DNA from 2 places in the Mesorhizobium sp. WSM4836 genome. Region 2 is predicted to be linked to the other one. Evidence: riboswitches for the same ligand, from Rfam matches in the RefSeq annotation. Region 2 holds a riboswitch; the other holds the start of a gene.
The links. A riboswitch is a leader RNA that binds a small molecule or an ion and turns the genes downstream of it on or off. The one in region 2 is predicted to bind S-adenosylmethionine.
Positions count from the first base shown of each region.

Region 1 (7,452 bases), on a different contig from region 2:
CGCCTCGCCCTTCGAACAGCCGCTCGGCCGGCGCACGCTCGGCGACATCTGGTCGCGGCAGGCGCGCTGGGCGCGGCTGCGCCGCGTCACCTTTGCACTGTTCTTTGCCCCCGAGATTCTAATCGGCGCGGCGCCACCACTGGTGCTTGCGCTGATCGCCGCGGCTGACGCAGGCGTCAGCCTGCCAGCAACCGCCATCGTCGTGCTGGCGGCGGCTTACCTGCCGGAATGCGCCCTGGCTTCGGCCAAGGGATGGCACCTGTCGCTGCGCACAATCCCGGCGATGATGGTTCGCGACTGCATGCTGCCCGCGATATGGGCGCGCGGATGGCTGAGTGGCGCCGTCCACTGGCGCGGCAACGTGATGACTATCCAGACCAAGGCCATCGCGGAGCTGGAAGAGACCCCGTCCGGCGCCTGATCGGCGCGTCCCGCTCGCCTCTGTTCGGCCAGCCCTTATCCGGCAGCTCTCAGCGCTTGCTCGATATCGTCGAGCAGATCGTCGGCATCCTCCAGGCCGACGGAAAGCCTGAGCGTTCCCGGTCCGATGCCGAGCTCGGCACGCGCTTCATCGGTCAAGTTCTTGTGCGTCGTCGTCGCTGGATGAGTGATCAGGCTCTTGGCATCACCGAGATTGTTGGAAATCAGCACGATGTCGAGTGCGTTCTGGAAAGCAAAGGCCGCCTGCTTGCTGCCCTTCACATCCAGGCAGATCAGCGTCGAGCCGCCCGACATCTGCTTCTTGACCACGGCCGCTTGCGGGTGGTCGGCGCGGCCCGGATAGATGACGCGGGCGATTTGCGGGCGCTCGGCGAGGAAATCCGCGATGCGGCCGGCGCTTTCCGTCTGCTGGCGTACGCGCAGCGGCAGCGTCTCCAGGCCCTTCAGCAGGGTCCAGGCATTGAAGGGCGAGAGGCTGGGGCCGGTGTGGCGGAAATAGTCATGCAGATTCTCGTCGATCCATTTTTTGTCCGACAAGATAACGCCTCCAAGGCAGCGCCCTTGGCCGTCAATATGTTTCGTGGCCGAATAGACGACGATGTGGGCGCCGAGCTGCAAGGGTTTCTGCTGCAAGGGCGTGGCGAACACATTATCGACGATCAGCCTGGCGCCGATCGAATTGGCAAGTGCCGCGACGGCGGCGATGTCGACCACCTCCAGCGTCGGATTGGTAGGGCTTTCCAGGAAGAACAGTTTGGTGTTGGGCCTGACCGCTTTTTCCCAACTGGCGATGTCGGTGCCGTCGACCAGCGTTGCCTCGATGCCGTATTTCGGCGCTAGCGTCTCGACCACCCAGCGGCAGGAGCCGAACAGTGCACGCGCCGCCACGATATGGTCGCCCGCCTTGGCACTGCACAGCAGTGCTGCCGTCACCGCCGCCATGCCGGATGCCGTGGCGCGAGCGTCCTCGGCGCCTTCCAGCGCGCACATGCGTTTTTCAAACATGTCGACCGTCGGATTGGCATAGCGCGAATAGATGAAGCCCGGCTCCTCGCCCTTGAAGCGGGCTTCCGCCGCTTGCGCCGTCTCGTAGACATAGCCCTGAGTGAGATACATCGCCTCGGAGGTCTCGCCGAAGCCGGAACGCAGCGTCCCGGCATGCACGAGTGCGGTCTGAGGCTTCCAGTCGCGCTTCTTGGTCATGATTCTATCCAAACACCAAAATTGGTCCAAACAACAAAAAACCGGCCGCGAAAGTCGCAACCGGTCCATATGGCCTTGCGGCCCGACGGTCCTTTAGCGACTTGTTTAACGTGGCTGCAAGCCGACCGGCCAAATCACCACGGGATAACGAGCTTTAGACCCGCGCCACGCTTGCGTCAATTGCCGGCATGATTAAGAGGGTGTACCAGGCAGGTGCCAAAGGCGTCCACGGTCGGACCTGCGACAGAACAAGACCTCGCCCGGCGTTCGAACGGAGCCAGACCCTTGCGGCAGACAGGCATTCTTCCCGATCAGCATATTTCCGCGCTGTTCCAGACGGGCGCGCTGAAATCGCCGCGCGCGCTCGATACCGATCAGATCCAGCCGGCCAGCCTTGACCTCAGGCTCGGCGACAAGGCCTGGCGGGTGCGAGCTTCCTTCTTGCCCGGCCCAGACCACAGGGTTGTCGACAAGCTCGACCGGCTGAAGCTGCACGAGATCAACCTCGCCGAAGGTGCCGTGCTGGAAACCGGCTGCGTCTACATCGTGCCGCTGCTCGAAAGCCTGGCGCTGCCCGCGCATATTTCCGCCTCGGCCAACCCGAAAAGCTCGACCGGACGGCTCGATATCTTCACTCGGGTAATGACCGACCGTGGCCACGAGTTCGACAAGATCGCCGCCGGCTATGAAGGCCCGCTCTATCTGGAGGTCAGCCCGCGCACTTTCCCGATTGTCGTGCGGACCGGCTCGCGGCTGTCGCAGATCAGGTTCCGCACCGGCAATGCGCTCTTGTCGGAAAGCGAGCTGCACGACTTGCACCGCGCCGTAATGTTGGTCGCCACCGAACCGCCCAACATCTCAGGCGGCGGCATCGCGCTGTCGATCGACCTCGACGGCGACAAGGACGGGTTGGTCGGCTATCGCGGCAAGCACCACACCGGCCTTGTCGACGTCGACAAGCGCGCCGCGCAGGATGTCGTCGATTTCTGGGAGCCGCTCTACAAGAGCGGGGCCGGCGAGTTGGTGCTCGATCCGGACGAATTCTATATCCTGGTGTCGCGCGAGGCGGTGCATGTGCCGCCGCTCTACGCCGCCGAAATGACGCCCTTCGATCCGTTGGTCGGCGAGTTCCGCGTCCATTATGCCGGTTTCTTCGACCCGGGTTTCGGTCATTCGGCGTCGGGCGGCACCGGCAGCCGGGCAGTGCTCGAGGTACGCAGCCACGAAGTGCCGTTCATCCTCGACCACGGCCAGATCGTCGGACGGTTGGTCTACGAGCACATGCTGAAACGGCCGCAGGCGCTCTACGGCACAGATCTAGGCTCGAACTATCAGGCGCAGGGCCTGAAACTGTCCAAGCATTTCCGCGCCGCGCGCTGACGCTGGAACTGCCAATCTTCCCCCTCGTGGGGGAGATGCCCGGCAGGGAAGAGGGGGGCGCGAAGGATCGCGGCCTTCGTGTTGACGCAGGTGAAAACTTCCGAAGGCCGAGCTTTGATGAGTTGAGACGCTGGCGCGGCAGCGCCCCCCTCTGGCCTGCCGGCCATCTTCCCCACGAGGGGGAGATCGCGCTTGTCATCGACACCTCAAAGTGCCTTCACGGCGACCTTCACCGGCTGCTCGATTTTGAGCGGGTTGCGCAGCGGCAGGCCGAAATCCTTCGCCTCGATTTCGAACACGTCGCCGGCCTCGGTTCTGATGCCGTCGGCGAAGGACAGCGTCGCCGTGCCGAACATGTGTACATGCACGTCGCCCGGCTGGCGGAAGGCCGAGTATTTGAAGTGGTGATGCTCGAGATTGCCAATGGTGTGCGACATGTTCGCCTCGCCCGACAGGAAAGGCTTTTCCCAAAGCAGCTTGCCGTCGCGAAGGATGCGTGAAGCGCCGCGGATATCGGACGGCAGATCGCCGATCAGGATCTCCGGCCCGAACGAAGCGTTGCGCAGTTTGGAATGGGCAAGGAATAGGTAATTCACGCGCTCGGTGACGTGGTCGGAAAACTCGTTAGACAGCGTGAAGCCGACGCGGAACGGGGCGCCGTCGTCGCCGATCACATAGATACCGGCGATTTCGGGCTCCTCGCCGGCGTCCTGAGCGAAGGCCGGCGACATAAGCGCCGCCCCTGGTGCTACTGCCATGGTGCCGTTGCCCTTGTAGAACCATTCCGGCTGTACGCCGGTCTGCCCTTTCGCCGGCTTGCCGCCCTCAAGCCCCATGCGGAACATCTTCATGGAATCGGTCAGTTGTTCCTCGCCGTCCGTGCTGAGCTTCTTGTGCATGGAATCGCGGGTCGCGGCGGAGCCGAGATGGGTCAGCCCGGTGCCGGTGAGATGGAGATGCGCCGGATCGGGATGGTTGATCGGCGACAGCAGCCGGCCCTTCTTGTAGGCTGCGTCGAGATCGACGGTTTCGCCGAAGCCTTTGCGCTCGATCAGGGCGACAAGCCCGCTGCCGGTGCGCGCGGCCTCCATCGCCAGCGAATAGACGCTGCGGGCGCCGTTAATGACGCGGGTCTTGCCGCCGTTGCGGGCAACGACGCGGATCGTCTCGGCGTCGTCGAGGATCTGTGAGATCAGCATGGTAACCCTCTCTGAATTGCGGGCTGGCCTGCCTTTCTTGGCAAACCCTACCCTGCGCGGCCCGGACTCTGTCCGCGCCGCGGTTGAAACTCTTCGTCCGGATTGCGCTCGCGGATCAGGTCCCTCGGGGACTTCTTTGCGCCGCCCGGCAGCGCCGCGATGTGACCCGTATGCCTCCTGGTTGCCTCTCAAGCCTTGTTCTTGTTGTAGACGTCAAAGACGACGGCGCCGAGCAGCACCAGGCCTTTCACCACCTGCTGCCAGTCGACATTGACGCCCATGATCGACATGCCGTTGTTCATGACGCCCATGATGAAGCCGCCGACCACCGCGCCGATGACCTGGCCGACGCCGCCCATAGCCGACGCGCCACCGATGAACACCGCGGCGATGACGTCGAGCTCGCTGCCGAGGCCCGCCGCCGGCACAGCCTGCCCCAGCCGCGCCGCGATAATCAGGCCGCCGAGTGCCGACAGCACGCCCATATTGATGAACACCATCAACGTCAGCCGTTCGGTCTTGATGCCCGAGAGCTGGGCTGCCTTGGCATTGCCGCCCATCGCGTAGATGCGGCGGCCGATCGTCATGCGTTTGGTAACGAACACGAACAACGCGATCAGCACGCCCATCACCATGAGAACGATGGGAAGGCCCCTATAGGTGGCGAATTGGTAGACGAGAAACAGCGCCAGCGCGCTGATCACCAGGGTCTTGACGACGAACAGCGAGAACGGCTCGGCTTCGTAGCCATGCTTCTCGCGGGTGCGCCGTGCCCTGAGCCCGAAATAGGCATAGGCGAGCACGGCGACGAGGCCGATCACGACCGTCGTCAGGTGCAGCGTCAGGCCGCTGCCGACAATGGTTTTGCCGGCGGCGTTGACGGTTGGCGGTATCAGGGTCAATGGGCCGATCAGGTCCGGAATGAAGCCGGAACTGAGCGCTTTGAAGCCGACGGGAAGCGGCCCTACGGAAGACCCGCCGCCCAGCAGCGCCTGGCAGATGCCGCGGAAGATCAGCATGCCCGCCAGCGTGACGATAAAGCTCGGTATTCGGTGATAGGCAATCCAGTAGCCTTGTGCCGCGCCGATTGCGCCACCCACGATCAGGCAGATGATCGACACGACCAGCGGATTGCTCAATGGGCCAAGCGGCCAGATGACCATCATCATCGCCGCCAGCGCGCCGATGAAGCCGGCGACGGAGCCGACGCTGAGATCGATATGGCCCGAAACGATCACCAGAAGCATGCCCAGCGCCATCACGATAATGAAGCTGTTCTGCTGAACCAGATTGCTGAGGTTCACCGGCTTGAACAGCGTTCCGGACGTGGTGAACTGAAAGAACACCATGATTGCGATCAACGCCAGCACCAACCCGTATTCGCGCAGGTTGGTGACCAGCGCCGAGACGGCAATGCGAGGTGCCTGTTGTAGGTCCTGGGCAACGCCACTCTGCGGCCCGGGAGCGCTTTCGGTGCTCATGATGCTTTTCCTTCTCCGCGGACGATGGCGCGCATTATCTTTTCCTGGCTGGCGTCGCTTGCCGCCATTTCGCCGACGATGCGTCCTTCGTTCATGACGTAGATGCGGTCGGTGATGCCGAGCAGTTCGGGCATTTCCGACGAGATGACGATGATTGCCTTACCCTCGGAGGCGAGACGCGCGATGATCGTGTAGATTTCATACTTGGCGCCGACATCGATACCGCGTGTCGGCTCGTCTAGGATCAGCACTTCCGGATTGGCGAACAGCCATTTCGACAGCACCACCTTCTGCTGATTGCCGCCAGAAAGGTTACCGGTCATCTGGTAGACGCTCGAGGCGCGGATATTGGTCCTGCCGCGATAGTCATTGGCGACCGAAAGCTCGCGCAAATCGTCGATCACGCCATGGCGCGACACACCAGGAAGATTGGCGAGCGTGATGTTGTGCTTGATATGGTCGATCAGGTTGAGACCGTAGGTCTTGCGGTCCTCCGTGACATAGGCGATGCCGTGTTCCACCGCCTTGCTCACCGAAGAGACATCGATCGGCTTGCCGTTAAGGAACACCTCGCCGGTGATTCGGCGGCCATAAGACCGGCCGAACAGGCTCATGGCAAACTCGGTCCGGCCGGCGCCCATGAGCCCGGCAATGCCGACCACTTCGCCCTTGCGGGCGTTGAGGTTGATGCCCTTGATGACCTGCCGCTCGGCATGGATGGGGTGGTAGACCGACCAGTTTTTCACTTCGAGAACGGTCTCGCCGATCTTCGGCTCGCGCGGCGGATAGCGGTCGTCGAGCGAACGGCCGACCATCGAGGTGATGATGCGGTCCTCCGAGATGTCCTTCTTGGCCAGCGTCTCGATGGTCCGGCCGTCACGGATGATGGTGACCTTGTCGGCGACCCGGTTCACCTCGTTGAGCTTGTGCGAGATCAGGATCGAAGTGATGCCCTGCCGCTTGAATTCGAGCAGCAGATCGAGCAGCGCCTGGCTGTCTTTTTCGGACAGGCTCGCCGTCGGCTCGTCCAGAATGAGCAATTTCACTTCCTTGCTGAGCGCCTTGGCGATCTCGACCAGCTGCTGCTTGCCGACGCCGATATTGGTGATCAGGGTGTTGGGGTCTTCCTTGAGGCCGACCTTCTTGAGCAGGGCGCTGGTGCGCGCCTCATTGGCATTCCAGTCGATGACGCCGTATCTGGCGTGCTCGTTGCCGAGAAAGATGTTTTCGGCGATCGACAGCATCGGCACCAGCGCAAGCTCCTGGTGGATGATGACGATGCCCTTGCGCTCGCTGTCGTGGATACCTTTGAAATGGCACTCATCGCCGCGATAGATGATCTGGCCGTCATAGGTGCCGGACGGATATACGCCCGACAGCACCTTCATCAGCGTCGACTTGCCGGCGCCGTTCTCGCCGACCACGGCATGGATCTCGCCTTCCTCGACCATGAGCTTGACGTTCGACAGCGCCTTGACGCCGGGAAACATCTTGGTGATGTCGCGCATCTCCAAAATCGTCGATGCCATTGAGAATACCACTCCTGCAAGGTCCGCCAACAATACCGGGCTGGCTCGCCAACGAAAAGGGGCCCTGCCTGCGCAGGACCCCAGGCTTTGTGACCGCGATTACTTCAGTTCTTCGGCCTTGATGTAGCCGGAGTCGACCACCAGGGCCTGGTAGTTCGATTTGTCGACGTCATGCGGCGTTAACAGGATCGAGGGAACGACCTTGACGTCGTTGTTGTA
Region 1 covers NZ_JBVVQF010000002.1:375,634-383,085, forward strand. Annotated here, with positions in the region: gene AC0L2P_RS03985 (ceramide glucosyltransferase) at 1-421, shown strand, start outside; gene AC0L2P_RS03990 (O-succinylhomoserine sulfhydrylase) at 457-1,647, opposite strand; SAM riboswitch at 1,718-1,795, opposite strand; gene AC0L2P_RS03995 (2'-deoxycytidine 5'-triphosphate deaminase) at 1,930-3,024, shown strand; gene araD1 (AraD1 family protein) at 3,231-4,223, opposite strand; gene mmsB (multiple monosaccharide ABC transporter permease) at 4,412-5,704, opposite strand; gene mmsA (multiple monosaccharide ABC transporter ATP-binding protein) at 5,701-7,233, opposite strand; gene chvE (multiple monosaccharide ABC transporter substrate-binding protein) at 7,333-7,452, opposite strand, start outside.
Region 1: it holds a riboswitch for S-adenosylmethionine, as region 2 does, so the genes downstream of both, AC0L2P_RS03990 (O-succinylhomoserine sulfhydrylase) here and metX (homoserine O-acetyltransferase MetX) in region 2, are expected to answer to the same signal.

Region 2 (7,452 bases):
GCCGATCGAGGATCGGCTGGCCTGCTGGCTCCAGAGGTGGCTGAGCGTCTGTCATGCGACTTTCGGGCGGCTTCCGGGTTCAGGTTTACATTACGCGCGCCTTTAGGCGGCCGGTGCAAGCCCGCTACCGCTCACCATGAAGGAACTGCCTTGCGGCTGACCGGTGGCGAGCGCGACCACCGCCCGTCCGACATCGGCCGGCGTTTGCATGTCGGTCATGGCGGCGATGAAGTCCGCCGGCTGGATGCCCATATAGGCCGCGACGCTGTCGATGCCGGCCTTGCCCACGCCGGTTTCCGGCATGATGCGCATCGGCGCGAGCGCCATGAAGCGCAGGCCGAGGCCAAGCCGGTCCGACTCCTTCTGGCTATGGCCGGCCAGGAACATCTGCATGCGTTTTGAGCCGGCGTAGCCGCCGGTATTGGGTGGCCCGCCGGTCAAGGCCGCGCCACTGGAGATCAGAACGATCCGGGTTCCCGGCTTGAGCGGACGCCGCAGAGCGGCCCGGCAAAACAGGAACGACGCCTTGACGTCCGTGTCCCAGTTTGCGGAGAACGCCTTCCAGTTCTGTTCATGCAGCGGCGCGGATGGCGCCAGCGCACCTGCACAGATCACCAGCACGTCCGGCTCCAGCGCGGCGAAGACCTTGTCCGGGGCGGAGTCCACCGTCGCATCGACCGCGAGTGTCTTTACGCCCGAGACCTCCCAGGCAAATTGCGCCAGGGCCTGTTTTCCGCGGGCGACGGCCAGCACCGTCGCTCTTTCCTTGAGGGCGGCCTCCGCGATCGAGCGGCCGACACCACGGCTGCCTCCGACGACGACGACATTCTGATTTTGCAACGATCCCATGGATCACCTCTCTGTCCCCGGGCGCCGGACCATCCAGGCGCGCTCATCGATAAGGACAGCGCAGGCGTGCCGAAATCATCGGTGCGGATGAAAGATTCTTCAGGTGACGGGCTCGCTCAAGGCTCCGATCGGCCGCCGGCGAGGTGCCGGGCTGGCCACAGCGAATGATCGGGCCGCGCGCGGCCTGCTATCGTTTCAGCAGGAACACCGCTTGCTGGCCGAAAAAGTTCCAGAACCACCAAGGCATGGAGAAGCCGATCCGCTGGCCGTTCGCGTCCAGCGCGGTTGCCTTTTCCACCGTTGCGCCAAGCTCGTCGCACAGATTGACGAAGTCGCGAATGGTGCAGAAATGGATGTTGGGGGTGTCGTACCAGGAATAGGGCAGGTCCTTGGTCACCGGCATGCGGCCGTTGAAGAGCAGCGAAAAGCGCACCCGCCAATGGCCGAAATTGGGGAATGAGACGATGGCGCGGTTGCCGATCCTGAGCAGCTCGTCGAGCACCAATTTCGGATTGCGGGTCGCCTGCAAGGTCTGCGACAGGACGACGAAGTCGAAACCCTTGTCGGGATAGAATTGGAGATCCTTGTCGGCATCGCCCTGGATGACCGACAGGCCGCGCGCCACGCATTCGTTGACGCCGCGCTGCGACAGTTCCAACCCGCGGCCATCGACCTTCTTGGTCTCCTGCAGCAATTCGAGCAGCAGGCCGTCGCCCGAACCGACATCCAGCACCCGCGACTGCGGCGGGATGAGATCGGCGACGACTTCGAGGTCGACGCGCTGGGCGCGGTTGACGCTCATGCGTTCGGCTCCTGCCTGGCGCGTGATCCTGATCCGAAAAGTCTGCAACTTTTCGGGGTCATGCGCTTATGCCTGGCGCATGGTCCTGATCCGAACGGTCTGCAACCTTTCGAGGTCATGCGCCGAGCCCTCTGGCCCGGGCCGCCGAGGCGATGAAGCCTTTGATGGCGGCGAACAGTTCCGGCTCGTCGAGCAGGAAGGCGTCGTGGCCGCGGTCGGTCTCGATTTCGACGAACGATACCGAGGCGCCGGCCGCGTTCAGCGCGTGCACGACCGAGCGGCTCTCCTCGGTCGGGAACAGCCAGTCGCTGGTAAACGAAACCAGGCAGAAGCGCGTCTTGGTGCCGGCGAAGGCATCGGCCAGCCGGCCGCCATGGTCGGCGGCGAGATCGAAATAGTCCATCGCCCGGGTCATGTAGAGATAGGAGTTGGCATCGAAGCGATCGACGAAGGTCATGCCCTGATGGCGCAGATAGCTCTCGATCTGGAAGTCGGCATCGAAACCGAAGGTCAGGGCTTCGCGGTCCTGCAGGTTGCGGCCGAACTTGCGGTGCAGCGCTGCTTCCGACAGATAGGTGATGTGGGCGGCCATGCGCGCCACCGCCAGCCCTTTTTCCGGCCGCTTGCCATGCTCGAAATATTTGCCGCCGTGCCAGTCCGGGTCGGCCATCACCGCCTGCCTGCCAACCTCGTGGAAAGCGATGTTCTGCGAAGAATGGCGGGCGCCGGTGGCGATCGGCAGGGCCGAGAAGACGTGCTCCGGATAGCTCGAGGCCCATTGCAGCACCTGCATGCCGCCCATCGAGCCACCCAGCACGCTGAACAGCTGTTCGATGCCGAAATGCTCGACCAGCATCAGCTGCGCCCGCACCATGTCGCGGATGGTGATGATCGGCAGGTCGAGCCCGTAGGGCTTGGCGGTGGCGGGATTTGTCGAGGCGGGGCCGGTGGAGCCGAGACAGCCGCCGATGACGTTCGACGAGATGACGAAGAAACGGTCGGTGTCGATGATCTTGCCGGGGCCGATCAGCACCTCCCACCAGCCAGGCTTGCCGGTCACCGGATTGGTGTTGGCGACATGCTGGTCGCCGGTCAGCGCATGGCAGACGAGGATGGCGTTGGAGCGGGCGTCGTTGAGCGTGCCGTAGGTCTGGTAGGCGATCTGGAACGGCGACAGCAGCGTGCCGGCGTCGAGCTTGAGCGGCTTGTCGGCGCCGAAACGCAACACCGGGCTCGACGGCTGGTCGGCCTCGTTATTGGTTTTTCGAGCGCGCAAAGCGACCATCACATCTCCTTGCCCGGCCTTCAGTTGTCCACGATCTGGGCAACAGCCAGTCAGGGCAACAAAAAACCGGCCATGCCTTCGCAAAGCCGGTTACAAGATGCAAACGGCCCTTTAGCAAGTTGTTTAACGTGGCTGCAAGCCGACCGGCAAATCACCACGGAACTGTAGCCGTTCTTCTATGACTCCCGCATGGCTTCGTCAACGGCAAGTTCTTGATCCCGAATTGCCGGCCCTCGACATTCCGGGCCACGGCTTGTATTTCCGCTGCGGCTTCCCGGCGGAAGCATTCTCGACGGATTTGTGAGATGAATCAGATACCGGATAAGGCACGGCCGACGCCCCGCGCGGGCATCATGGACATCGAAGCCTATGTGCCCGGCAAGAGCGCGGCGCCTGAAGGTGTCGTCAAGGTCCATAAATTGTCGGCCAACGAGAACCCACTCGGTCCTTCGCCAAAGGCGATAGAGGCCGCGCGCGCGGTCGCCGACAAGCTCGCGATCTATCCCGACGGCAGCGCCAAGCGCCTGAGGGAAGCGATCGCAGAGGTGCACGGGCTCAACCCGGCGAACATCGTCTGCTCCAACGGCTCCGACGAGATTCTGGGCTTGCTGGCGCAGACCTACCTCGCGCCCGGCGACGAAGCCATCATCACCGAACACGGCTTCATGGTCTACAAGATCTACATACTGTCGGCCGGTGCCGTCCCGGTAACGGTCAAGGAGACCGATGAACGCGCCGACATTGATGCGATCCTCGCCGCGGTGACGCCGCGCACCAGGATCGTCTTCCTGGCCAATCCAAACAATCCAACCGGCACTTACGTGCCGTTCCAGGAGGTGCGCCGTCTGCATGCCGGCCTGCCGCGAAACGTGCTTCTGGTGCTGGATGCCGCTTACGCCGAATATGTCCGGCGCAACGACTATGAAGCCGGCGTCGAGTTGGTGGGCAGCGCGGAAAATGTGGTCATGACCCGCACTTTCTCCAAATTGGGCCTGGGCGGCGCGCGGATCGGCTGGATGTGTGCGCCAATGCACGTCATCGACGCGATCAACCGTGTGCGCGGGCCTTTCAATGTCAATGCGACGGCGATCGAGGCCGGCATCGCGGCGATCCGCGACCGCGCCCACATCGAACGCAGCGTCGCGCATAACGAGAGCTGGCTGGCCTGGCTGAGCGAGCAATTAAGCGGGCTCGGGCTGCGGGTGACGCCGAGCGTCGGCAATTTCATCCTCGTCCACTTTCCCGAGGACAAAAAGCATTCGGCGGCGGAGGCCGACGACTACCTCAGTGCGCGCGGCTACATATTGCGGCGCGTTTCCGGCTACGGCTTTCCCAACGCGCTGCGCATGAGCATCGGCACCGAAGAGGCCAATCGCGGCGTTGTCGCAGCACTCGCGACATTCCTGAAAAGCTAGAGCACCATGACTTCACCGATGTTCGAAAAGATCGCTCTGGTCGGCATCGGCCTGATCGGCTCGTCGCTGGCCCGCGTCATCCGCCGCGAGGGGCTCGCCGGCCAAGTCGCGGTTTCGACGCGCAGCGACACGACGCTGGCACGGGCGAGCCAACTCGGCCTCGGCGACATCTACACGACCGACGCGAAAAAGGCGGTTCGCGACGCCGATCTGGTCGTCGTATCCGTGCCGGTAGGATCTTCAGGCACCGTCGCCCAGGAGATCGCACCCGCGCTGAAGAAGGGCGCCATCCTCACCGATGTCGGCTCGACCAAGGCGTCGGTGATCGCGCAGATGCAGCCACACGTGCCTGATGGCGTGCACTTCATTCCCGGCCATCCTTTGGCCGGCACCGAAAAATCGGGACCGGATGCCGGTTTTGCCGAACTGTTCGAGAACCGCTGGTGCATCTTCACGCCGCTGCCCGCCACCGATCCCGCCGCACTGGAAAAGCTCTCGCAATTCTGGCGCCGCTGCGGTTCCAACATCGACACCATGGACCCGCAGCATCACGACATGACGCTGGCCATCGTTTCGCACCTGCCGCACATCATCGCTTATAATATCGTCGGTACTGCCGACGATCTGGAGTCGGTGACCAAGTCCGAGGTCATCAAATACTCGGCTTCCGGCTTTCGTGACTTTACCCGTCTCGCGGCGTCCGACCCGACCATGTGGCGCGACGTCTGCCTGCACAACAAGGACGCCATCCTCGAAATGCTGGCGCGGTTTTCCGAGGATCTGTCCTCGCTGCAGCGGGCGATCCGCTGGGGCGACGGCGAAAAACTGTTCGACCTGTTCACCCGCACGCGCGCCGTCCGCCGCTCGATCATCGAGGCCGGCCAGGATATCGACGTACCGGATTTCGGCCGCCAGGCAGTCGAACACCCGCCGAAGGGATAAGCGGCGGCAGCCGATCGCAGGCCGGACCGGCTAATCGACCGGTTTGATCTTGCCGAGCGGGATGAAGCCGAGCGAGGCCTTGCCCCTGACGATCTTCAGCGGCATCGACGGCTGGTTGCCGAGCAGCGCCAGTCCGGCAAAGCCGGTTTGGATCTCTTTTTTCCGCTCGGGGATGGCGGTGGCGAGGATTGCCGCCACGGCCTTTGGGTCATCGAGCCTGATCGTCAGGTCGGCATTTATGAGACCGTCGTCATCGACCGACAGCGGTCCGGAAACGGTGATGCGCGCAGTTCCGGACGACAGATCGAGCTCGTGGATTTCGGCCGCCTGGCCGCGCAGGCTCTTCGGATTTGCCTTGATCAGCGTCACGCCGTTCTTCAGCGTCACGTCGCCGCCGCCGTCGAGCGGCGGCAAGACGCGCCCGTCGATGGCCGCCGCGTCGATTTCGAGATCGGTGAAATTGCCGGCATAGTCGATGTCCGGACCGTTTGGGCGCAATTGCCCGGTGGCGGTTCCGGCGCTGAACAGCGAGACGGGACCGGTGTCGTCTGCCGGATCGGTCTGGCCGGACAGGCCTTCTGCCTGCAGCGACAGCCGGTTTGGCAGCGGCCAGGACAACTTCATGTCGGCCTGCAGATCATCCCAGTCGATCCACAGCGGGGTCATGCCGGGAACAGAGGTCCTGAGTGGCCCCCTGAGCTCGGCGGCAGGCGACAAAAGCCGGGTGATCTGCGTGGTGGCGTTGATCTTGCCTGTCGATGCCGCGACGTTGCGGCTGTCGTCCTCGTAAGCCAGACTGTCGCAGGAAAGGGTGAAGCTGAGGGGATAGCCGCTGACCGCGAGATTGGCGCAGTCGGCCTTGATGCCTTTGTCGTCGAGATCGGCGACCGCCTTTTCGGTTGCGCTCACGACCAGGTCCGCCAGGTAGAACCAGCCCACGCTGTAGATGCCGAACAGCACGAGAATGAAAGCGGCAGGCCACAACAGGCGGCGACGTTGGCTGGGCGGCGGTCGCTCGTCACTTGACGTCATGCTGCGGCTTTCGTTAACGCGGGTGGCACGGGCGGGCTGTCGCTTGCGGCAACAACAGGTAGACGGACCGAAACACCACCGGTCGGTGGTTCGTCACAATCAGGCTTGGCGATATGGGCGATTTTTGGGTTTTTGGCTACGGCTCACTGATCTGGCGGCCGGGATTCGCGCATGTCGAGACGCGGCGCGCCCGCCTGCATGGCTACCGCCGTTCGCTCTGCGTCTATTCTTTCGTGCATCGCGGCACGCGCGAACGGCCGGGCCTGGTGCTCGGACTCGACCGCGGCGGCTCCTGCATCGGGCTGGCATTCCGGGTTCCAGGCGAGCTGCGCAACGAGGTCGTCACCTATCTGCGCGAGCGCGAGCTGGTCACCAACGTCTATCTCGAACGTGCGCTCAGCGTTCGCCTCGACAAGAGTGAAACGGATGAGGGCGAGACGGTCGAAGCCGTCGCCTATGTCGTGGACCGCAGCCATGAGCAATATGCCGGTGCGCTCGACCCGGCCGAGGCGGCGGCCGTCGTTCGCGGCGCCGTCGGCCAGTCGGGGAGGAATGAGGATTACGTCTTCAGCACGCTGGAGCACCTTGAAGCACTGGGTATAAGCGATCACTGGCTGGAAGAGGTGACAAGACGGATCGCGACCTAGCTTCGGCGTCGTGATCCGGGCTACATCCTAAAAATCTGTTTGCCAAGATCGGTGCGATCCAGGCTGTTTGCCACGGCAAGGTTGAACTCGGTCAGCGCGTGGAGACCGCCGACTGGAACGTGGAAGCCGGGCTGGCCGAAGATGTCGATGATCTCGCGTAGCACAGGCCGGTCGGCTTCGGCCGGCGGCGAAAAGAAATAGCGATAGATATTCGCCCTGATCTCGACGCTGCTCAGCAAGATATCGAAATTGTGCAGTTCGAAACGCTCGGCACTCATGCCGCCATTGATCACCATCTGCCCACCGAGCGCCAGGGTGCGGATCAATTCGCCGCTGAGAGGTCCGCCGACACTGTCGATTATCCCGTTCGATCCGGCGCCAGCGGTGATATCCATCACCGCTTCCCGGATACTTGCCTTCAAGTCCGAAAGATCAAGAATGGCGGCGACGCCAAGCGTCTTCAGGTCGAAGCTTTGGTGC
Region 2 covers NZ_JBVVQF010000024.1:64,309-71,760, reverse strand. Annotated here, with positions in the region: gene AC0L2P_RS25025 (RNA polymerase subunit sigma-70) at 1-55, opposite strand, end outside; gene AC0L2P_RS25020 (SDR family NAD(P)-dependent oxidoreductase) at 103-849, opposite strand; gene metW (methionine biosynthesis protein MetW) at 1,037-1,651, opposite strand; gene metX (homoserine O-acetyltransferase MetX) at 1,767-2,936, opposite strand; SAM riboswitch at 3,028-3,104, opposite strand; gene hisC (histidinol-phosphate transaminase) at 3,242-4,351, shown strand; gene AC0L2P_RS25000 (prephenate/arogenate dehydrogenase family protein) at 4,358-5,293, shown strand; gene AC0L2P_RS24995 (DUF2125 domain-containing protein) at 5,324-6,325, opposite strand; gene AC0L2P_RS24990 (gamma-glutamylcyclotransferase) at 6,439-6,972, shown strand; gene AC0L2P_RS24985 (quinone oxidoreductase family protein) at 6,993-7,452, opposite strand, start outside.